One region of the Mycolicibacterium phocaicum genome, then DNA from elsewhere that is predicted to be linked to it. Evidence: predicted binding sites of a transcription regulator. Region 1 holds the regulator's gene; each other region holds the start of a gene.

The links. Region 1 encodes LexA, which represses DNA repair genes until DNA is damaged. Its sites were predicted from a motif close to CGAACANNTGTTCG; they were not measured.
Region 2: the regulator LexA is predicted to act here: its motif matches at 5,709-5,722, upstream of G6N46_RS07830 (HNH endonuclease signature motif containing protein).
Region 3: the regulator LexA is predicted to act here: its motif matches at 5,519-5,532, upstream of G6N46_RS22135 (HNH endonuclease signature motif containing protein).

Annotation. Positions count from the first base shown of each region.
Region 1 is NZ_AP022616.1:1,260,996-1,268,802, reverse strand. Features, by position in the region: gene G6N46_RS06180 (DEAD/DEAH box helicase) at 1-297, shown strand, start outside; gene G6N46_RS06175 (acyl-CoA dehydrogenase family protein) at 394-1,551, shown strand; gene G6N46_RS06170 (LGFP repeat-containing protein) at 1,726-3,960, shown strand; gene lexA (transcriptional repressor LexA) at 4,027-4,716, opposite strand; gene G6N46_RS06160 (LysM peptidoglycan-binding domain-containing protein) at 4,967-5,440, shown strand; gene nrdR (transcriptional regulator NrdR) at 5,552-6,016, shown strand; gene G6N46_RS06150 (alpha/beta fold hydrolase) at 6,023-7,045, opposite strand; gene G6N46_RS06145 (proteasome assembly chaperone family protein) at 7,090-7,807, opposite strand, start outside.
Region 2 is NZ_AP022616.1:1,607,768-1,615,574, forward strand. Features, by position in the region: gene ligA (NAD-dependent DNA ligase LigA) at 1-1,093, opposite strand, end outside; gene G6N46_RS07815 (alkaline phosphatase family protein) at 1,122-3,077, opposite strand; gene G6N46_RS07820 (MmcQ/YjbR family DNA-binding protein) at 3,189-3,584, shown strand; gene G6N46_RS07825 (class I SAM-dependent DNA methyltransferase) at 3,562-4,203, opposite strand; gene G6N46_RS07830 (HNH endonuclease signature motif containing protein) at 4,301-5,704, opposite strand; gene G6N46_RS07835 (ABC1 kinase family protein) at 5,845-7,170, opposite strand; gene G6N46_RS07840 (M24 family metallopeptidase) at 7,213-7,807, opposite strand, start outside.
Region 3 is NZ_AP022616.1:4,629,609-4,637,415, reverse strand. Features, by position in the region: gene G6N46_RS22170 (site-2 protease family protein) at 1-545, shown strand, start outside; gene G6N46_RS22165 (cation diffusion facilitator family transporter) at 642-1,532, shown strand; gene G6N46_RS22160 (DUF3151 domain-containing protein) at 1,533-1,946, opposite strand; gene G6N46_RS28810 (hypothetical protein) at 2,082-2,519, shown strand; gene fbaA (class II fructose-bisphosphate aldolase) at 2,541-3,587, opposite strand; gene G6N46_RS22145 (alcohol dehydrogenase catalytic domain-containing protein) at 3,669-4,682, opposite strand; gene G6N46_RS22140 (DedA family protein) at 4,749-5,417, shown strand; gene G6N46_RS22135 (HNH endonuclease signature motif containing protein) at 5,537-6,940, shown strand; gene G6N46_RS22130 (LLM class F420-dependent oxidoreductase) at 7,000-7,807, opposite strand, start outside.

The DNA.
Region 1 (7,807 bases):
GATGCCCAGCAGCTGCTGCGCAAGGCCGGCATCACGGCCCGGCCGCAGGAAGTCGTCGCCGATTCGGCGTCGGTGCAGGCGCTGGTCGGAGAGATCGCGCCGTACCGCGCGCCGGCCCCCAAGGAGGCGCCCGCGCCCCGGGGCGGCAACCGTCCGGCCAAGACGGCGACCGCCGGGCAGGCGCAGCGCCGCCGCCGGCGTTCGAGCGGTGGGCTGCAGGCGCCCGGGCGTACCCAGGGTGGTCGTTCGCAGGGGCAGCCGGGCCGTTCGCAGTCCGGCCGCAGCCAGGCGAGGTAGTCGCCACCCGGCGACGCGCCGGGTGTGGGCCCGCTCACAACCAACCGCCCGGTTGGGATAAGTTGTTGCAAACTTATCCAGTACCGGAGGTCTCACATGGGTGTCATCAAGTACGACCGCACGTTGTTCGAACCCGAGCACGAGCTGTTCCGGGAGTCGTACCGCGCGTTCCTCGACCGCCATGCCGAGCCCTACCGCGAGGAGTGGGAGAAGGCCAAGATCGTCGACCGCGAGGTCTGGCGCGAGGCGGGTAAACAGGGTTTTCTCGGCATGGCCGTGCCGGAGGAGTACGGCGGCGGCGGAAACCCGGACTTCCGCTACAACGTCATCGTCAGCGAGGAGACCGCGGCGGGACGACACAGCGGTCTGGGCTTCACGCTGCAGAACGACGTCATCGCGCCGTACCTGCTCGAGCTGACCAACGACGAGCAGAAGCAGCGCTGGCTGCCCGGTTTCTGCAGCGGCGAACTGATCTGTGCCATCGCGATGACCGAACCGGGCACCGGTAGTGACTTGCAGGGCATCAAGACCCGTGCGGTCAAAGACGGCGACCACTACGTGCTCAACGGCTCGAAGACGTTCATCACCAACGGTATTCACGCCGACCTGGTGATCGTCGTCGCTCAGACCGACCCGGACAAGGGCGCGCAGGGCTTCAGCCTGCTGGTGGTCGAGCGCGGCATGGCGGGTTTCGAGCGCGGCCGTCACCTCGACAAGATCGGCCTCGACGCGCAGGACACCGCGGAATTGTCGTTCACCGAAGTCAAAGTCCCGGCCGAGAACCTGCTGGGCGTCGAGGGCATGGGGTTCGTCTATCTGATGCAGAACCTGCCGCAGGAGCGTATTTCCATCGCCGTGATGGCTGCCGCGGCGATGGAGGCCGTGCTGGAATCGACATTGCAATACGCCAAGGAGCGTAAAGCGTTCGGCAAGCCGATCGGCAGCTTCCAGAACAGCCGATTCGTGTTGGCGGAACTGGCGACAGAGGCCACGGCGGTGCGAATCATGGTCGATGAGTTCATTCGCCTGCATCTCGATCGAAAGCTGACAATCGACCAGGCGGCGATGGCCAAATGGTATTCCACAGAGGCGCAGGTTCGCCTGGTCGACCGGTGTCTGCAGCTGCACGGCGGCTACGGCTATATGCGCGAATATCCCATTGCGCGGGCATTCCTGGACTCGCGCATCCAGACCATCTACGGCGGGACCACCGAGATCATGAAGGAGATCATCGGCCGCGGATTGGGCGTTTAACTAATTGCCGCGCGAATTTATTCGCATATCGAAGCGCGACACACTGGTGCGTCACCGCCCGATATCCCGCACGATGGGCATGAACTGAAGCAAAGTTGACAGAATCTCTCAATCAAGAGAGTTTGTCTGACGGAATTTTGTATCCGGAGTTTTGCCGACCGCGGGAGGAATTCGATGACCGGGCTGCGAACCCGTGGCGGATGGGCTGGTGTCGGGGCCCTTTCTGTCGCGGTGGCATTGCTCATGGCTCCGACGGCATACGCGACACCGGAAAGCGACGCCGACGCGGCGATATCCCACACGTGGGATGCCGCGGGCGGTGACACGGGTGAGCTGGGTGCCAAGGACGGTGACGTCTACCAGGTCGGCGCGGGCTTTGCGCAGAACTTCGCGGGCGGCAAGATCTATTTCAGCGAGGGCACCGGCGCCCATCTCATTTACGGCGCGATCCTCGACAAGTACCAGGCCTTGGGCGGCGCCGCGGACAGCGATCTCGGCTTCCCGACCATCGACGAGGGCGCGGGCAAGGCCACTGACAGCCGCAACAGCACCTTCAGTGCCGCTGACAAGCCGGTCATCTTCTGGACGCCCGACAACGGCGCCTGGGTGGTGCGCGGCGCCATCAACGCCGCCTGGGACAAGCTCGGCGGGTCGGCCGGCACCCTCGGCGTACCCACGGCCGACGAGTCCTGGAAGGGCGACGTCGTCACCCAGCCCTTCACCGGCGGTGAGGTGAGCTGGAACGCCAAGACCAAGGCGTTCACCACCACGCCGGCCGACCTGGCCGGCCAGCTGACCGGCCTCGACGTGCCGGGCGACGCGACGACGGCCATCGCCGCCGCACGACGGGCAGCCGGCGGGCCGCAGGGCACCCTCGGAGACGAGCAGGGTGCCCAGTACAAGGTCGGCGACGGCGTGGCACAGAACTTCGCCGGCGGCACCATCTTCTATTCACCGGCGACCGGTGCGCACGCGATCACCGGCGACGTACTGGCCAAATACCGCGCGGCCGGCGGCCCGCAGGGCGATCTCGGATTCCCGGCGAGCAACGAGACCGACGGCGGCATCTCGCCCACGAGCCGCATCGCCACGTTCGCCGCCGCCGACAACCCGGCGATCTTCTGGACGCCCGAGCACGGCGCGTTCGTCGTCCGCGGCGCGATGAACGCGGCGTGGGACAAGCTCGGTGGCGCGACCGGCAAGCTCGGCGCGCCGACCGCCGATCAGACCGTCAGCGGCGACGTCGTCAGCCAGAAGTTCACGGGCGGTTCGATCTCGTGGAACAAGTCCAGCCGTGCGTTCAGCACCGAGCCGGCAGAACTGGCGTCGCAGTTGGGCGGCCTGCAGGTACCCAGTGTCGATCTGCCGGGCGGGGTGACCTCGCAGTCCGACGAGGCCGGCAAGTGGTACCAGTTCCACTGGTGGTGGTTGCTGGCGATCATCCCGCTGCTGCTCGTCGTGGTCGGCATCGTGATCGCGTCGCTGCTGCGGCGCCGGCGGCACGCCGGACCGGACGCCGTCGACGATCAGGACGCGTACGACTACGACGACCACGAGCTCGGCGACGGGGAGTACGGCGACCCGCAGTATGCGGACGGCGGTGTCGACAGTGAGTACGGCGACGAGTTCGCGGCCGAGGACCAGCAGTTCGACGGCCCGCACGGCGGGCCCGCGTTCCAGAGCAACCCGGACGTCATCGACACCGCGCCGACGGTGTACCCCGATTTCACGGCCGAGCAGCCCGCCGACGAGCCCGCCGACGGTGAGGCGGACGCCGATGCCGATGCCGAGGCGCAAGCCGAGCTCGACGCCGAGCCGGTCGACGCGGCCGAACCCTACGAGCCTGAGCCGCAGGCGAGCGGCGACGACGGCGACCGCGAACCCGCCGACGAACCGACGGCCTCGGTGCAACTCCCGGATGCGTTGCGTCGTGGTGGCGCGGCGGCGGGCCTGACCGCGGCCGGGTTGGCGGGCTTCGCCGGACTTCGGCCCCGGGACCCCGCCGACCGTGTCTGGGCTGCGCCGGCCGAGGACCAGGAGACCGAGGACCAGGCTGACGAGCGTGCGTCCGAGCCCGAGGAACAGGTGGCCGAGGCCGAGACGCCGGAGGTTTCGGAGGCGGAACCGGCAGCCGAGGCTCCTGTGGACGAGGCGCCTGCGGAGGACGCCGTCGCGGCCGGTCCGGCCAGCGGCCGGCACCATGCGCTGGGGGCCGAGGAACCCGAGACCGCGCAGATGTCGTTCCGCGTCGCGACCGGTGCGGAGCCGCCAGAGGGCTACGGCATCAAGGCCAATACCGAGTCGGGTTTGTACTGGGTGCCGGGATCTCCCGGGTATGACGAAGCGCCCGTCCAAATCTGGTTTGCCAGTGAGGAATTCGCGGTCACCAACGGGTTCATCCGCGGCTGACCGGAGTCATGACTGAGCCCCGCTGCGAGCGACTGCAGCGGGGCTCATCTCTAGGTCTGGCAGCCCTCAAATCTTGCGGATGACGGTCACGACCTTGCCGAGGACGACCGCGTCGTTGCCCGGGATCGGGTCGAACGCCGGGTTGTGCGGCATCAGCCACACCTGGCCCTTGGTGCGCTTGAAGGTCTTCACCGTGGCCTCACCGTCGATCATCGCTGCGACGATGTCCCCGTTGTCGGCCACGTTCTGCTGCCGCACGACGACCCAGTCGCCGTCGCAGATCGCGGCGTCGATCATCGACTCGCCGACCACCTTCAGAAGGAACAACGAGCCCTCACCCACGAGTTCGCGGGGGAGCGGGAAGACGTCTTCGACGGCCTCTTCGGCAAGGATCGGGCCGCCGGCGGCGATCCGGCCGAGCACCGGCACGAACGTCGGTTCGGGCAGCGCGTCCGAACCGGAGACATCGGTTGTGATGGTGGCGCCCGTCGAGTCGTCCGCACCGCGCACGTCCACGGCGCGCGGGCGGTTCGGGTCGCGGCGCAGGTAGCCCTTCTTCTCCAGCGTGCGCAGCTGGTGGGCCACCGACGAGGTCGAGGTGAGGCCGACGGCGTCGCCGATCTCCCGGATGCTGGGCGGATAGCCGCGGGTGGTGACCGAGGTGCGGATGACGTCGAGGATGGTCCGCTGGCGCTCGGTGAGGCTGCTGGACCGTCCGCCTGGCTGGGTGTCCGGGGTATCGGTGCTGTCGCTCATGCAGACGAATCTAGCCCAGTGCGGACGATTCATCAAACATGTGTTCGAGATCGGGCGGGTCGGCGTGTCGCGGACGGATCTCGTCGTGACGTCGTGAAAGGGGCGGCGGAGTCGGCGAACGGAACTTGTCGGTGGGTCGTCGTATCGTTCGCAACAGTTCGATCACATGTTCTACCTTTCGAACATTTGGGCGATATAGTCGAACACAAGAGCGATCGAACCTATGTACGAACTCCTGAGAGGAACCGACATGACCGTCATCACCCGCGAATACCCGACCGACGTCGTCGTCCGCACCGTGCCTCGGCGTGGAGATGTGAATCCGCACCGCCAGGCCCGGCTGCGGCCGGCTGGTTCCCGTCCTGCGGGCGCGGCCTTCCGCCACCGCGGTACGGGAGTACTGACCTCCCGGGCCTCGCACCGTCGCAACCCGATCACGCCGTTGACCACGGTGATGCTGGCTCTGGTCGCGGCCGGGATCACGGTGTGGCTGGGCCTGGTGGCGCAGTTCGGCGAAGCTGTCCAGCCGACATCGTCGGCGGCCTCGGTGCCCGCACAGCTCGCGGTGGTCCGGGTGCAGACCGGGGAGTCCATTCAGCAGGTCGCCCGGCGCGTGGCGCCCGACGCGCCCGTCAGCGCCGTCGTCGACCGCATCAAGGAGCTCAACAAGCTGCCGTCGGTGGCACTGAACGCCGGTCAGACGCTGATCGCGCCGGTCGGCTGAGGACAGCCCGTGCGCACCTCGATCGGCACGGCGCCCGGCCGCGTCCGAGCGGCACGGGTAGGCTCAAGACCGTTCGAAACGGTCGATTGTCGGTGCGGCGAAGGAGCGGTGATGCACTGTCCGTTCTGCCGGCATCCGAACTCGCGTGTGGTCGATTCACGGGAAGCTGATGAAGGGCAGGCGATTCGGCGTCGCCGGTCATGCCCGGAATGCGGCCGCCGGTTCACGACGGTGGAAACTGCGGTCGTCGCGGTGGTCAAACGCAGCGGCGTCACAGAACCGTTCAGCCGGGACAAGGTGATCAAGGGCGTGCGGCGCGCCTGCCAGGGTCGGCAGGTCGACGACGATGCCCTGAACCAGTTGGCACAGAAGGTCGAAGATGCGGTGCGGGCCACCGGATCTCCCGAAGTGCCGAGCCATGAGGTCGGGCTGGCGATCCTCGGCCCTTTGCGTGACCTCGATGAGGTCGCCTATCTGCGGTTCGCCTCCGTGTACCGCTCATTCTCGTCCGCTGAGGACTTCGAACGCGAAATCGAGGCGCTGCGCGCGCACCGCGGCGTGACGTCGTCGGGCTGACTGCCGCTAGGTCGCGCTGCGTTCGTCGGTCTCCATCGCGTCGAGCACCGCGAACTTCGTATCCTGCGGGGCGTCGATCGATTTCGCGGTGACGCCGGTCTGCAGTAGGCCGCGCAGGGCATCGCGGTCGTACACCGACGGCGCGGTGGTGTCGATGAACTCCTCGACGAGCTTCACGAACCGATCGGGATCGTCATGAAATGGGAAATGGCCCGAGTTGTCGAAGAACTCGAGCCGAGAACCTGGCATCGCGGCATGGGCCAGCTCGCCATGAGCAGCCGGGATGACGGCATCGTGGGTGCCCCAAACCAATTGCACCGGAATGGCTTCGGTCAAATAACATCGATCCAGCATCGTGACCACCTGGCCCCGCCAGTCGACCACCGCACGCAGGGTCCGGGCAAAGGCGGACGAGGCCTTGGGTTCGGGCAGGTCGTTGAGGATCCGCAGCATGTTCGGCAGGTCGTGACCCAGACCGGTCGACCCGAGCAGCGCGCCGCCGAGACGTCCGGCGAGCTGAAGCGCGGGCAGCACCAACGGGATTCGCAACAGCGCCAGCGCTTCGGTGCCCAATGGCAGGGCCGCGAGCCGCAGCGCGATGTTCACGTCGCGGGTGACGCCGCCGGCACCCACCAGCACCAGGCGATCGATCAATTGCGGGAATTGATAGGCGAATTGCATGGCCACGCCGCCGCCCAGCGAATGGCCGACGACCGTTACCCGTTCGATGTCCAGCACGCTGAGCAGGTCCCGCATGCCGTTGGCGTACGCCGCCACCGAGTAGTCGGCGCGCGGTTTGTCGGACTGGCCGTGACCCAGCAGGTCTGGGGCGATCACGGTGAAGCGCTGCGCGAGGCGCGTCTGAACGGTCTCCCAGGTGGTGGAGTTGTCACCGATGCCGTGGATGAGCAGGATCGCCGGTCCCGAACCGGCTATCCGGTACGCCCGCCGGTAACCGTGGATGGTGCGGTATTCCAGCCGCGGCGTGACGTCGCGCACCGAGTGCAGGGTGGGCTTCCCATCGGACATCGTCCCAGCTCCTTCCCATCGTGTCGGCGGAGCCGACCGCGTGGTCAGTCGCCGACAGTGCCGTCGTCGCCGGCCTGGGGATCGGAGAATCCGTCGCCGGACTGTTCGGCGAGGAACTGCTCGAACTGTGCGCCGAGCTCGTCGCCGCTGGGTAGTTCCTCGTCACGTGCCAGCAACGACCGATTTTCCTGAGCAGCGACGAACGAATCGTACTGTTGTTCCAGTGCACTGACCACTTGAGCGACTTCGGCGCTGGCCTCCACCTGCTCACTGATCTTCGTGTACACCTCGGCGCCCGCCTCGGACAGCTCGTGGAGCGGGATCTGCAGCGATGCGATCCGCGAGACCTCGCCCAGCAGGGCCTCCGCGGCCGGCGGATACGCGGTTTGCGCCAGGTAGTGCGGCACGTGCACCGTGAAGCCCAGAGCTTCGTGGCCGTGCTGAATCATCCTGTACTCCAACAGGTTCGACACGCTGGCCGGAACCTGCACCTCGCCCACCCATGGCGTGTGATCAGCGATCAGTTCCTTGTTGCCCGCGTGTGCGGTCATGGTGACGGGCCGCGTGTGCGGCACCGCCATCGGGATGGCGCCCAGCCCGATGACCTGCCGGACCCCGAGCCGCTCGGAGAGCAGCCGCACCGCCGTGATGAATCGTTCCCAGCGCAGGTCCGGCTCCATGCCGGCCAGCAGCAGGAACGGCGTCCCGGCGGTGTCGTGCAACGCGTACAGATTCAACTCGGGGTCGTCGTACTTGGTGAAG
Region 2 (7,807 bases), 350 kb from region 1:
TGTGCAGCGTCGCGAGCCCGACCGTCGACCCCGCCACGGTGACGGGCTCCATGTACGCGAACGGCGTGACGCGGCCGGTGCGGCCCACACTCACGCGGATGTCGAGCAGCTTGGTGGTGACTTCCTCGGGCGGATACTTGTAGGCGATGGCCCACCGCGGCGCGCGGCTGGTGGCGCCGAGGCGTCGCTGCAGCGTGCGGTCGTCCAATTTGACCACCAGACCGTCGATTTCGTGATCGACGTCGTGGCGGTGCTCGCCCCAGTACGCGACGCGTTCGGCAACCGCCGCGATGCCGGTGACGCGGGTGGTGTGGTCGGACACCGGCAGGCCCCAGGCCTTGAGTGCGCGGTAGGCGTCGTGCAGCGACGCGGGCTCGAAGCCTTCGGTGAGGCCCAGGCCATGGCAGATCATGTGCAGCCGGCGACGCGCGGTGACGGCCGGATTCTTCTGCCGCAACGACCCGGCGGCGCTGTTGCGCGGATTGGCGAACGGCGCCTTGCCCTCCTCGACGAGGCTGGCGTTGAGCGCGGCGAAATCCTCGACGCGGAAGTACACCTCGCCGCGGACCTCCAGCACCGCCGGCACCGGGAATTCGTCGGTGCCCGTCAGCTGCTCGGGGACGTCGGTGATGGTGCGGGCGTTGAGCGTGACGTCCTCACCGGTGCGGCCGTCGCCGCGCGTGGCGCCGCGGACCAGCTTGCCGTCGCGGTAGACCAGCGCCAGCGCGACACCGTCGACCTTGAGTTCGCAGAGGTACTCGAGATCGCCGCCCAGCTCGTTGGACAGCCGGGCCGCCCAGGCCGTCAGCTCGTCGGTGTTGAACGCGTTGTCGAGCGACAGCATCCGCTCCAGGTGCTGCGCCTCGCCGAACTCGGTCGCGAACCCGGCGCCGCCGACCAGCTGCGTCGGCGAATCCGGCGTCCGCAGCTCGGGGTACCGCTCTTCGATCTCCTGCAGTTCACCCAGCAGCTTGTCGAACTCACCGTCGGAGATGATCGGTGCGTCCTTGACGTAGTAGCGGAACTGGTGACCGCGGACCTCCTCGGCCAGTTCCTGCCATTGCCGGCGCACGTCGGGATCGGGTGAGCTCACTCGGTAAGGCTAGCGAAGGGCTGTGACATCAGGCCGCGATGATCCCCGCCGACGTCCCGCACGCCACCAGGACCGTGCAGGCAGCCACTGGCGCGGGATCCTCGGTACCGACCAGCGGCGGCAGCGGCGGCATGAAGATCGGCACGAGGCCGGCCCCCGTGACCCCGGTCAGCCTGGCGACGACCTGCGCGACGGCGTTCGTCGCCGCGTAGGTCAGGCTCCCGACCAGCTGCACGGGCAACGTCATCGCCTGTGCCAGCGGGCTGATGACGAAAATGTGTTGCGCCGCGATCGACTCCAGTTGCGCCGTCACCGCATCGAACCCTTGATTGAGGAAGTAGGGCACGGACGCGAAGACCGTCCGGATGCCGAGTTTCAGATCGGTGCCGATGTCGGGGTATCCGTACTTGCCGATGACATCCAGCACCGCGGCTCGCAGCGCGGCGTCGTCGTCGATCGGTGTGACCGTGCTGCCGCCCAGGTTGGTGATCGAGACACCGTCGGACTTGGGCGCGGGGGTGCCGCCGAACAACGTCACCACCGTCGGCGTGACGTCGACGATCTGGTACTTCAGGTTGACCCCACCGGCCGTGAACAGATTCGGGTTGTTGGCGATGACGAAAGTCGATGTCTCATTGGGTGATTGGAAACCGTGACCGAGGCCCTTACTGGCCTGGTGACCGTGATCGGTGACGACGATGACGGTCCACTGCTCCCCGGTCGCGGCTTCCCAGTCATTGACCTGCTGCATGATCTCGCCGATGTTCTGGTCGACATTGCGCACCGCGTCGGCGTACTGCTGGGACGCGCCACCGTAGTTGTGCCCGTTCTCGTCGACTCCGACGAAGTAGCTGAACACGAAGTTCGGCTTGTTCGGGTCGGCGGCGGCGATCGCGGCCTCGGTCGCGTCGCCGACGGCGTCGTCGGTGAGTGACCAGTCGGAGTCACCCGCGATGTGCGAGATGTTGACGACGTGGTCGGCGCCCACCGAGCCCGACACGGCGATGGCCGAGATGACGTCCCAATTCGCGATGGCCGTGGTCTGGATACCGGGGTTGAAGGTCTCGAGCTGGTTGAAAACCGTGGGCCACGTGTCGTAGACGGCCGGATTGAAGATGTTGTTGATGACGCCGGTCTTCTCACCCCAGACGCCGGTCAGGATGGCGGTCCACGACGGATTGCTGATCGTGGTGTGCCCGACGATGCTCGCGGGCGCCGTGGTGCCGCCCTGCATCAGTTCGAAGAAGTGGGCGTTGGCCGGGTCCGCCAGCACCCGGCTCAGGTTGGTGCCGTCGACGCCGATCACCAGCACGTTGGGCGTGGTATCGGCGAGCGTCGAAACCGGCTGCGGTGCAACGGCACTGGTGGGCTTGAGCGTCTTGCGTTCGAGTTCATCGCGCACCGCAGCCAGGGCCACCAGCACCGATGTCGAGCTGAGCGGCGATACCGGCGCCTGAAGCGAACGCAGGGCCCTGGTGAGTTTCGCGATCGGTGTGGTGGACACCGCGGCCACCTTGACGGTCGGCTGTGCGGCGCTCGCCTGCGCCGCGACGGCCGTGACCGTCGGAGTCGCCACGGACTTGGCCGGAACCGCGGCCGTGACGCGCGGCAGGCTCACCCGGGGTGCTGCCTCATCCGCTTTGTCTGCCTTGCCGTTGTCGACCTTTCCCTTGTCGGGTTTGTCAGCGGCGGCGGCCTTCTGAACCTTCTTGTCGGGCTTGTCGGCCGTGTCCTTGCCAGCCTTGTCCTTGTCGGCCTTGTCCGCGTGCTTGTTGGATTTCGGCTTCGGCTTGGCCGGTTTGCGCTGCTTCTTCTCCGGAGCGCCCGACGGCGTGCCAGCCGACTGGGATGACGTCGTCGTCCCGGCGGCACCTGCGGTGGTGTCGGCCCACGCCGGGCAGTCACCCCACCCCGCGAGCGCGGTACCGATCCCGAGTGCGACCGCCAGTCCCCCGACCCGACCAATGCATCTTCCCGCTGTCATCCGGAATGTATAACGCGCGACAATTATCGGCCGCACAGGAATCGCGAACCTGACACACAGTCATCCCGAAGGTTGGACACCCGCCGCCCCGCCGCGCGTTACCGTGGCAACGTGCCGCATCCGATCATGTTCGACGATGACGACCCCGGCCTGGCAGAGCTGCGCGCGGTCGCACTGGGCTTCCCCGAGGCCTTCGAGAAGGTGTCGTGGGGCCGGCCGGTGTTCTGCGCGCCCAAGATGTTCGCGATGTACGGCGGCAATTCGAAGACGACGGGCGAGATGGTCGCTTACCCGCATTCTCTACTGGTCAAGGTTGACGAGTCCGACCGCGCAGCACTGGAACAGGATTCGCGGTTCTACTATCCCGCCTACATGGGTCCGTCCGGCTGGCTCGGGCTGGATTTCACCGCGGCGAAGGTCGACTGGCACGAGGTCCGGGAGCTGCTCGATGCGTCGTTCCGGCTGGTCGCGCCGAAGCGATTGATCAAGCTACTCGACGCGCAATGAGGTAGGCCTGCGGCGTGGATTCGGCTCCGTCGTCGTCAGGTTGCCGGACCAGTTCGGCGTAGAGGCGAAAACCATTGCTCGACAACAGGTCTGTGACCACCTCCGGCCGACGACGGATGAACGTCAAGTTCACGGCCTCGCCATCGAAGTCCGTCAGCACCCGCGGCTCGTCCCCGACCTGGAACGCCAACAGCAGCACACCGTCCGCCGCGAGCACCCGGTGGAACTCGGCGAAGACCCGCGGCAGGTGCGCGTCCGGTACGTGGATGATCGAGTACCAGGCACAGAGCCCGCCGACGCTGCCTTCGGCCACGTCGAGGTCGAGCATCGAACCGACGCGAAACGGCAGACCCGGATTGTGCTGCCGCGCCTGCGCGATCATGTTGGGCGACAGATCGATTCCCGTGACGTCGAGGCCGGCCGCCGCGAGTGCTGCGGTGGCCACCCCGGTTCCGCAGCCCACGTCCAGCACCCTGCTTCCTCGGCCCACCAGTTCAGCGAAGGCACCGATCATGGCGCGGTCCAACGGCCTGTCATCGAGATGGCTTTGGAAGCGGGCGACGTAGTGTGCCGCCGCACGGTCGTAGCCGTCGCGCGTCAAGGCCACAAAATCAGGCATCGGCCAACCGTACGCGGGCCCGGCGACACGGCGATTGGACGCGTGGCTTCCGCAGCGCGACCTGGTGTCGTGCTGCCGGGCAGCATGGGGCGCCGAATCACCCTGCGGTCCTGTCTGTTTCACCCTCGTCGTCTCCACTCTCGGGCGGGTAGAGCGTCGGGTGGTGATACTCATTCGTCCTAGGTTGGCCGACATCGAGCAGTGGTGGTGGGGTCCAGTGGGTTCTGCCGTCGGGGCCCATGGTGGTGCTCCAGCCGCCGGTGTCGACCAGGCGGTTGTCGCGGCCGCAGGCCAGGGTCATGGTGTCGACGTTGGTCAGGCCGTCATCGCGCCAGTTGGTGACGTGATGGGCCTGGCTGCGGGAAGCGGGGGCGGTGCAGTTCGGGCGGGTGCAGCCGTGGTCCCGCCCGAACAACGCCAACCGCTGCGCGGTGCTGGCGGTTCTGGCCGCCCGGCCCAGATAGAGGGGTTGGCCGGTGTGCTCATCGAACACGGCGAGGTAGTTATCCGAGCCCTGAGCGGCCATCCGGATCAGGTCTTTGATGGGGAGTTTGGTCCCGGTGTGCGTGAGCGCCATCCCGGCACGCTTTTCCAGGTCGGTGACGGTGCAGTTGGCGACCACCGCGACGGGGAACCCGTTGTGCACCCCCGACATCCCGGTGGCGAGCATCATCCGGCCCACGAACGTGAACGCGTCGTACTGGCGCTGCGCCAGGGTGCGGGTATCCGCATCGATCTGCTCCTGCGTCGGGGTACCCGAGTAGCAGGGGTGTGGGTCGGCGGGGTTGCACATGCCGGGGGCGGCGTACTTGTCGAACAACACCTCCCAGTAGGCCCGCCCTTCAGGGTCGAGTTGGGCGGTCACGTCGGTGCGGCCGTCGGGCCGCTGCTTACCCATGACAAACGAGCGTTGCGGGTCGGGCTCGTCGTCGTTGGGTTCGGGGCCGTCCTGATCCAACTCGTACAAAAGTTTCTGCGCGGCGCGTCGGAGGTCCTCGGGGGTTTTGACCCTCGCATCGGCCACCAGATCCGCCTCACACTGGGCGACGGTGATCGGGTCGGCCGCCCACAACGGCAGCTTGCCGAAGAACCAGGTGATCACCTGCACGTGCTCGGCATTGATCGCACCGTCAGCCAGGGTGGCGGCGACCAGCTCCCACACCGGCCCGAGCGGCTCCCCGGTGATGGCCGAGCGCGGACCCAGCTGGTCGCAGTCCCGCACCCGCCGGCGGGCCTCCTCCCGGCTGACCCGCAACCGCACATGCAACACCTCCGGCCAATCCTTCGCCCCGATCTCCTTGGCCGTCGCCTGCGTCTGTGCCGCGGCCAGGATCCGGTGATCGACCGCCTCAGCCGCGCACCTCAACGTTTCCCGTCGGGACTGCAACGCCAACAATGTCGGCACATCCAGACCGGTGTAGTCCAGGGCTGCGAGCCGGGCCTGCGCCGCCTCGTAGGCGGCGTAGGCCTCCTCGATGACGGCCGGATCAGCGAATCCCATACATCGAACACTAGTTCGAACCACTGACAAGAAACCGCAGTTTGGGACGCCTGTGCCGAAAGTGACTGATGAGGTCAAACATGTTGCCCAGCAGGATGTTCTGCCCGCCGAGAAACTCCGAAGCTACCGCCCCGAACTCGTCAGTCCTCGCGGAACCCGGGCACCCATTTGTCGACGATATCGGCGTAGTTGATGGTCGCGTCGAGCTGTGCGGCGATGCCGAGCAGACCGCCGAGCACCCGGAACATCATCAGGTAGTTGGGCGGCAGGTTCAGTTGGCGGCTGGTCTTGAACGTGGCGGCGAACTGCTCGCTGCGGATGTCTGCCGCAGTGGCGGCGATGCCCTGCAGCCACTTGCGGCTGAAGTGGAAACTCTTGTGCCGCAACGGTTCGATGTACGGCAGCAGGTAGGCGTTGATCTCCTCGTGCGACACCGTGGCACCCGGTGGGATGAAGCCTTCCTCCCGGAGGTAGGCCGTCATCTCCTCCCACTTCTCATCGCGCGCGAGCCGCAGGATGGGGCCGGTGGCGCGCGGCAGGCCGCCCTCGTGGACCGCCACGGCACCGAAGTCCATGACACCGAACCGGCCGTCGTCGAGCAGCATGAAATTGCCGGGATGCGTGTCCACATGCAGCAGCCCGCAGCGATAGGGGGCGCTGATGGTGACCTCGAGCAACAGGTGCGCGCACCGGTTGCGTTCGTCTTCGGTGCCGCCCGCGATGATCTCGGAGAGCTTGCGGCCCTCCATCCATTCGGTGATGACGACCTTTGGTGACGATGCGACGACCGCCGGCACATAGAACTGCGGATCCCCCGCGAAAGCCTTGGCGAACGCGCGCTGATAGTCCGCCTCGATGCGGTAGTTCAGCTCTTCCTCGGTGCGCTCGATGAGCTCGTCGATGATGCTCTTGACGTCGGCGCCCGGAACCACCTGCTTGAACAGCGTGGTGAGCATGCGCAGCGTCTTGAGGTCGGCGCGCACGGCCTCATCGGCACCCGGGTACTGCACCTTGACCGCGACGCGGCGGCCGTCGCCCCACACCGCGCTGTGCACCTGCCCGATGCTCGCGGAGGCGACGGGCGTGTCGTCGAAAGACTGGAACCGCTCGCGCCACTTGGTGCCCAGCTGGGCGTCGAGCACGCGGTGCACCTTGTCGGCGGGCAGTGGCGGGGCGTCGCTCTGAAGTTTGGTCAGGGCTTCGCGGTAGGGCTCGGCATACGCCGGTGGGATGGCGGCCTCCATGACCGAAAGCGCTTGTCCCAGCTTCATGGCCGCGCCCTTGAGCTCCCCCAGCACCTGGAAGAGCTGCTCGGCGGCCTTCTCGACGAGCTCGGCGTTGACGTCCTCTTTCGACTTGCCGGCCATGCGCTTGCCGACGCCCAGGACGGCGCGACCTGCGATCCCGGCAGGAAGGGTTGCCAGCTTGGCGGCACGTCCCGTGCGGCCACGGCGGATTTCAGCCATGGCCTCGATCTTGGCTTTCTTAGCCGATCTTGACAACAGCCGCTACGAAACCGGGACAACCACCAGCTCGTGCGGCTGGTTGTTCATCGATACGCAGCCGTCGTCGGTGACGACGACGATGTCCTCGATCCGGGCGCCCCACTGCCCCGCGAAGTACACACCGGGCTCGACGCTGAACGCCATGCCCGGCTCCAGCGTCAAACCGTTGCCCGCCACGATGTACGGCTCCTCGTGGACCGACAGGCCGATGCCGTGACCGGTGCGGTGCACGAACACCTCGGCCAGCCCCTCGGCGGCCAGCACGTCGCGGGCCGCGGCGTCGATCTGCTCGGCGGTCATCCCGGGCCGGACGGCGGCCACCGCCGCCGCCTGCGCCCGCTGCAGCACCGAATACTGTTGCGCCACCACGGGATCGGGCTCGCCGATGCTGTAGGTCCTGGTGCAGTCGGAGTTGTAGCCGGGCTCGACGGGCCCGCCGATGTCGACGACGACGATGTCACCGACCTGCAGTTCGCGGTCGGAGCATTCGTGGTGCGGGTCCGCCCCGTTGGGACCGGAGCCGACGATGATGAACGCCACCTCCGAATGACCTTCGGCCACAATAGCTTCCGCGATGTCCGCGGAAACGTCGGCCTCG
Region 3 (7,807 bases), 3.4 Mb from region 1:
TGCGTGGCTATCTGACGCTGAACCCCGCGAAGTACGCCAGCCCGCTGCTGTCGCTGGGCCTGCCTGCGCTGTTCATCGCCCTCGGCGGCATCGGCCTGCCCGGCGGCGCGGTGTACGTGCGCACCGAGTACATGACGCCGCGGCAGCGCACCCTCGTCAGCCTGGCCGGACCGTTCGCCAACCTGGTGCTCGCCGTCCTCCTGCTGGTCGCGACGGCGGTGCTGTTCGACACCGACCATCCGGTGTTCTGGGCTGGGCTGGCCTTTCTGGGATTCCTGCAGGTGACGGCGCTGTTCCTGAACATGCTGCCCATCCCGGGTCTGGACGGCTACGGCGCGCTGGAACCGCACCTGAGCGCCGACACGCAGCGCGCACTGCTGCCCGCCCGGCAGTGGGGCTTCCTGATCCTGATGCTGCTGCTGATCGTCCCCGAACTGAACCGCGTGTTCTTCAACGTCGTCTACTCCGCCGTCAGCCTCACCGGCGTGCCGCCGCGCCTGGCGATGATCGGCAGCGCCCTCACCCGCTTCTGGTCCGCCTGGTAGGGATTTGTGCACGATTTTCCGCGGTGACCGCGGATTATCGTGCACAAATCCCAGGGCGCCTTGCGACATATGCGTACTTCTGCATATATTGCTGGCATGGGTGCCGGACACGATCACAACCACGGCTCGAACGCGCGCGCCAGCCGCATGATCATCGCCGCGGCCGTGCTCAGCGTCTTCTTCGTCATCGAGCTGACCACGGCGCTGCTGATCAACTCGATCGCGCTGTTGGCCGACGCCGGCCACATGCTGACCGACCTGGTCGCGATGTTCATGGGCCTCGGCGCCGTCCTGCTGGCCCGCCGCGGGTCGACGTCCGCCGCCCGCACCTACGGCTGGCACCGCGCCGAGGTCTTCACCGCGGTCGCCAATGCCGTCCTGCTGATGGGCGTCGCGGCGTTCATCCTCTACGAGGCCGTCGAGCGCATCGGCAACGCGCCGGAGATTCCCGGTGTGCCGATGATCGTCGTCGCCCTCGCGGGACTACTCGCCAACCTCGTCGTGGTGCTCCTGCTGCGCTCCGACGCCGACAGCAGCCTCGCCGTCAAGGGCGCCTACATGGAGGTCGTCGCCGACACTGTCGGCAGCATCGGCGTACTGATCGCGGGCATCGTCAACGTCACCACCGGCTGGCCGTACGCCGACGTCGTCGTCGCCGTCCTGGTCGCGCTGTGGGTGCTGCCACGTGCCATCGCGCTGGCCCGCGCCGCGCTGCGCATCCTGTCCGAGTCCTCCCCCAGCCACATCGACGTCGACGAACTGCGCGCCGCACTGGCCGCCGTCGACGGCGTCACCGATGTGCACGACCTGCACGTGTGGACCCTGGTGCCCGGCAAGGACATGGCCACCGCGCATCTGACGTCCAGCGCGGACTCCGCCCGCGTGCTGGAATCGGCGCGCGCCGTGCTGTCCGCTCGCGGACTCGACCACGCGACCGTCCAGGTGGAGCCGCCGGAGGCCGACGGCTGCCACTGCGAAGCGGACTAGTTAGAGACCCAGCTCGCCACGGGCCGCCGGATCGCAGTCGTCCAGCAGGTCCAGGCAGCGCAGGTACTCGTCCTGCTCGCCGATCGATTCCGCGGCCTTCGCCAGCACCGCCACGCAGCGCAGGAAGCCCTGGTTCGGTTCGTGTGCGAACGGCACCGGGCCGAAGCCCTTCCAGCCGTTGCGGCGCAGCTGGTCCAGCCCGCGGTGGTAACCGGTCCGGGCGTAGGCGTAGGCGGTGATCGTCTGGCCGTCGGCCAGCGCGGCCTCGGCCAGGGCGGCCCACGCGACAGAGGCCGTCGGGTGCGCCGCAGCAACGTCGGTCGCAGATTTACCCGCGGCGAGAGCGTCCTCGGCCTCGAAGTTGGCAGGCAGCAACACCGGATCCGGACCCAGCAGATCACCCATTCGCGTCATGGCCGCCATTGTGCCGTGCGGCCGCTCGCTCAGATCCCGCAGGCGGGAGATTAAGCTCCTGGTAGGACGTCGCGGCCTGTTCCAGGACGCATCGGCCCCAGTGCGCGATCTGATCTCGGGAGGACAGTCACCCCCATGTCGAACCCAGCCGCCATGTCGAACTCGACGGGACCGGACGGCCGTCGCGATGCCGATCAGCGCGCTGCCTCGACAGGCGACGACGCCGCGGCGGCAACCGAGATCTTCGAGCCCGCGGACCCGGCGACCGACCCGACCATCCCGGTGCGGCGCTTCACCGCGCCGTCGGGCTTCGACGGCAAGACGCAGATCATCGCGCCGCTGCCGGACCCGGAAACCGAGATGATGCCGCCGGCCGCGCCGCAGGTTATCCCCGGGACCGGCAAGCCGCAGAAGGACCGACGCAGCTGGGGCTGGGTCATCGCGCTGGTGCTGGTGATCGCGGCCATCGCCGCCGTCGCGGTGCTGGGCACGGTGCTCCTCACCCGCGGCCACTCGGCCATGAATGCCGAATGGCCGGCCACGACACAGAATTTCGCAATTCTCGTGTCCTGACCGGCCACTGGGCGGTGCTGTCTAGCTGGACATCCCCGCGGAGACGCTGCGGCCCGTGCTGTGCAGGTCGTTGCACGCCTCGATGACACGCTGCGTCATGGACGCCTCGGCCTTCTTCAGGTAGCTGCGCGGGTCGTAGACCTTCTTGTTACCGACCTCGCCGTCGATCTTCAGGACGCCGTCGTAGTTGGTGAACATGTGCGCGGCGACGGGGCGGGTGAACGCGTACTGGGTGTCGGTGTCGACGTTCATCTTGACGACGCCGTAGCGCAGCGAGTCCTCGATCTCCGACTTCAGCGAGCCCGAACCGCCATGGAACACGAAGTCGAACGGCTTGGAGCCCGCCGGCAGACCGAGCTTGGCGGCGGCCACCTTCTGCCCCTCGGCCAGTACCTCGGGCTTGAGCTTGACGTTGCCCGGCTTGTAGACCCCGTGCACGTTGCCGAAGGTGGCGGCGAGCAGGTACTTGCCGTTCTCACCGGAGCCCAGCGCGTCGATGGTCTTCTCGAAGTCTTCGGAGCTGGTGTACAGCTTCTCGTTGATCTCAGCCTCGACGCCGTCCTCTTCACCGCCGACGACGCCGATCTCGACCTCGAGGATGATGTTCGCGGCCGACGTCAGCTTCAGCAGCTCCTGCGCGATCTGCAGGTTCTCGTCGATCGGCACCGCGGAGCCGTCCCACATGTGCGACTGGAAGAGCGGGTTCTCGCCGCGGGCGACGCGCTCGGCCGAGATGGCCAGCAGCGGCCGGACGAAGCCGTCGAGCTTGTCCTTGGGGCAGTGGTCGGTGTGCAGCGCGACGGTGATGTCGTACTTGGCGGCGACGACGTGGGCGAACTCGGCCAGCGCGACCGAGCCGGTCACCATGTCCTTGATACCGAGACCGGAGCCGAATTCGGCACCGCCCGTGGAGAATTGGATGATGCCGTCGCTACCCGCGTCGGCGAAACCTTTGATCGCCGCGTTGATGGTTTCCGACGACGTGCAGTTGATGGCCGGGAACGCGAAGGAGTGCTCCTTGGCGCGGGCCAGCATCTCCGCGTAGACCTCGGGCGTGGCGATGGGCATGTTTTTCCTCTCGGCGAACCTGCAGTCTGGGCCAGTATGTCAGCCACGTGAAGCTGAAGTGCGGCACCCGGGGACACCCGGTCAGACGGTCAAGACCATCCGGTAACGCGCGTGCCCGCTGTTCATCCGCTCGAAGGCCTCGGCGGCCTGCGCGAGCGGCCGTTCCTCGATGACGGCCCGCACGCCCGTCAGCGCGGCGAAGTGCAAGGTCTCCTCGATATCGCGCGCGGTGCCCGACGGATGCCCGATCACCGAGAAACCGCCGTTGATGAGATCGAGCGGGCTGATCGGCAGTGGCTCGGGCGTTACGCCGACCGTCACGAGTTGCCCCTCCGGTGCGAGACCAGCAACGGTCGCGGCCATCGCCGTCGCGCTCGCGGCGGTCGCGAGCACCACGACTGCCCCGCCGAGACGCTGCAGTTCGGCGGCGACGTCCGCGGCGGTCGAATCGATGTAGTGCTGGGCGCCGAGTTCCTTGGCCGCGGCTTCGCGCTCGGGACCGCGGGCGATCGCGACGGTCTCGAAGCCCATGGCCCGGGAGAACTGCACGCCCAGGTGGCCCAGGCCACCGATGCCGATCACCGCGACCAGGTCGCCGGCCTTGGCGCGCGTCTTGCGCAGGCCGTTGAACGTCGTCACGCCCGCGCAGCCCATCGGGGCCGCCTCGGCGAACGAGAATCCGTCCGGGATTCGGGCCAGTGCGGTCGCGGGCGCCGTGACCGATTCGGCGTAGCCACCGGGATAGTGCCAGCTCGGCACTTCCATGCGGACGCACTGCATGAAATGACCCTGGCGGCACGGCACGCAGCGGTTGCAGTTGCCACCGAACCAGCCCACCGCAACGCGATCACCGACGGCGAAATCCTCGACGCCGTCGCCCAGTTCGGCGACGGTGCCCGCGATCTCGTGGCCGAGGGTGATCGGCCACGAGAGTCCCGGGAAGTGCCCCGCGTGGAACTCCCGGTCGGTGCCACACACCCCGCACGCGGCGACCGCGATGCGGACGTGATCGCGCGGCGGCGAGACGGTGTCGACGTCCGTCAGTGCGAGCGGCCCGTCGGCCTGCGCAACGTGAACTGCCCTGTGAGTGGCCATGCGCCGACCCTACGAGGGATGTGCGGTTGACGGAACCACCTGCAGACACCGGTATCTTTGGGCCCCATGACGACCACCATCTCCGCCATGCCGGGTTTCCTGGACCCGATGACGCTGATCGGCTACTTCGGGACATGGGCGCTGGTCGGGTTGCTGGTGGTCATCTTCATCGAGTCCGGCGTGCTGTTCCCGGTGCTGCCCGGCGACTCCCTGCTCTTCGTCGCCGGCCTGTTCGCCGCCAAACTGGCCGCCGGCACCGCCGATGACAAGATGCAGGAGGCCAACTTCCAGCTCTGGCAGCTGCTCGTGTTCATCCCGATCGCAGCAGTTCTGGGTGGCCTCGTCGGCTATTTCGTCGGCCGGTTCATCGGCGTCGAGATGTTCAAGCCCGATGCGCGGTTCCTCAAGCAGAAGTATCTCGACGAGGCGCACGCCTTCTTCGAGCGGCGCGGTCCCTTCGCGATCGTCATCGCCCGGTTCGTGCCGATCGTGCGCACGCTGGCACCGCTGACGGCCGGGGCGGCAAAGATGAATTTCGCCGTGTTCACCATTTACACCGTCCTCGGTGCTGTGGTGTGGGGCGTCGGGCTGACACTGCTCGGCTACTGGCTGGGCCAGTTCGCCATCATTCAGAAGCTCATCGAGCCGATCTTCATCGTCATCGTCGTCGCGTCGGTGACGCCGATGATCTGGCACTGGTACCAGCGCCGCAAGGCCGCCGCCTCGCAAGGCTGAGCCGCCTCGGCAAACGGGTTCGAAAAACTTTGGTCACTTTGTTTGCGCTGGTAACAGTGGGTAACTAGGGCCACATTCGTCACGGTTTCTTGTCGGTACTTCGAACTAGTGTTTGATGTATGGGATTGACCGACTTAGCTGTCATCGACGAGGTCTACACCGGCCTCGACGTGGCGCAGGCGCGGGTGGCGTGCCTGGATTACCGCACCCTGTCAGTGCCCGAGTTGTTGGCGCTGCAGTCCCACCGCGAACAGCTACGGTGTGCCGCCGAAGCCGTGGACCACCAGATCCTGACCGCGCTGCAAACCCACACCACGGCGAAAGACATCGGGGCGAAAAACTGGGCCGACGTGCTGCGCACCCGGGACCGGCTCGGCCTGGAGGAATCCCGCCGCCGGGTCCGGCACGCCGAGCTGCTCGGCCCCCGCTGGTCATTGACCGGGGAGCCACTGCCGCCGCTGCGGCCGCATGTCGCGGCCGCGGTCGCCGCCGGGGCGATCAATGGTGATCATGTCGATGTCATCGAGTCGTTCTTCACGAAACTGCCCACCTGGGCCAACTTGGTCGCCGTCGACGAGGCGGAGCTGGCGCTGGTGGCCGCTGCCCGCAATCTGACCCCCGAATCTCTGCGGTCGGTGGTCAAACGCAAGCTGTACGAGCTGGACCAGGACGGCCCCGAACCCGACGGCCGGGACCCCGAACCGTACCGCGACCGCGCGCTGGTGTTATCGAAGCAGCGTTCCGACGGCACCTCGGAGTTGCGCGGTGTGCTGACCCCGACCGCCCGCGCCGTCTACGAAGCATTGATGGTCAAATACGCCGCTCCCGGGATGTGCAACCCCGCCGACCCGGTGCCCTGCGTGTCGGGCACCCCGACGCAGGAGCAGATCGACAATGATCACCGCACCCTGGCACAGCGTCAGCATGATGCCTGGGAAACCGTGGGCCTGCTGCTGCTCTCGGGTGATCTGGGGGAACACAACGGGTTCCCGATAGGGATTGTGGCGACCTGCACCCTCGAACAGCTCGAGCAGCGCGCCGGGGTCGCCGTGACCCATACCGGCAGCCGGCTCCCCGTCAAGGACCTGCTGAACCTGGCTGCCCGCACCGGCGCGTCCTGCTACCTGGCGGTGTTCGACAACCATGGTGATGTGCCGTTGTATCTGGGTCGGGCGCGGCGCACCGCCACCACCGGCCAGCGCCTGGCCCTATTCGCCCGCGACCTGGGCTGCACCCGCCCCGAGTGCACTGTCCCGGCCGCGGGTTGTCAGGCCCACCACATCCCCGGATGGACCCACGACGGACAGACCAACATCACCACCATGGCCCTGGCCTGTGGCGGCGACAACCGACTCGAAGACACCACCGGCTGGACCACCACCATGAAAAACGGCCGAGCCCACTGGACCCCACCACCACTACTCGACACCGGCCAACCCCGCACCAACCACTACTGGCACCCAACGCTCTACCCACCCGAGAGCGGAGACGAGGGCGGCGAAACAGACAGTCCCACAAGGTGATACGGCGCGCAAGGGCGCCGTTCATCCACGACGCCTCGCTGCGCCGCGCTGCCGGCCGGCTACAGGCCCAGCGCGCCGGCCAGTTCACGCAGGCCCGGCCGCGGGTCGGCGGTCGGATGCTCCGCGAGCACCTGGACCACGACGTGGTCGGCACCGGCATCGAGGTGCGCCTTGACCTTGGCCGCGGCGTCTTCGACGCTGCCCATGCCGACCAGGGCGCGCGCCAGTCGCTCGGATCCACCGCGGACCAGATCGCTGTCGTCGAAGCCCTGGCGCAGCCACGAGTTCCGGTAGTTGGGCAGGCCGCTGTAGACGTTGAGGTGATCGTGGGCGCGGCGCAGCTGGTCGGCGTCATCGCCACCGATCGCCACTGCCTGCTCGGAGACGATCCACTTGTCCGGCCCGAGGATTTCGCGGGTCGTCGCGGTGGCGGACGGCAGGACCAGGTACGGATGCGCACCGTCGGCGCCGCTTCCCGACAGCTCGATCATCTTGGGGCCCAACGCCGCGAGCAGTCGCGGGGGTCGGCCCACGCCGGGTTCGATGGCGTCCGGCACGGCGGCCATGCGCTCCAGATAGCTGCGCATGGTGGCGAGCGGCTTTTCGTAGGTGCCGCCCATCCCGCGCTCGACCAGCGGCCCGTGACTGACGCCGAGGCCAAGCACGAACCGGCCCGGGTATAGCGCGGTCAGCGTGCGGGCACCGGCCTCGGCGGCCGACGGCAGGCGCACGTGGATGTTGGCGATGCCCGTGCCGACCACCAGCCGGTCGGTCGCCGCGAGGAATGCTGCCGACTCGGTGAGACACTCCTTGCCGACGGTCTCGGGCAGGAACAGCGAGCCGTAGCCCATGGCTTCGATGTCGCGG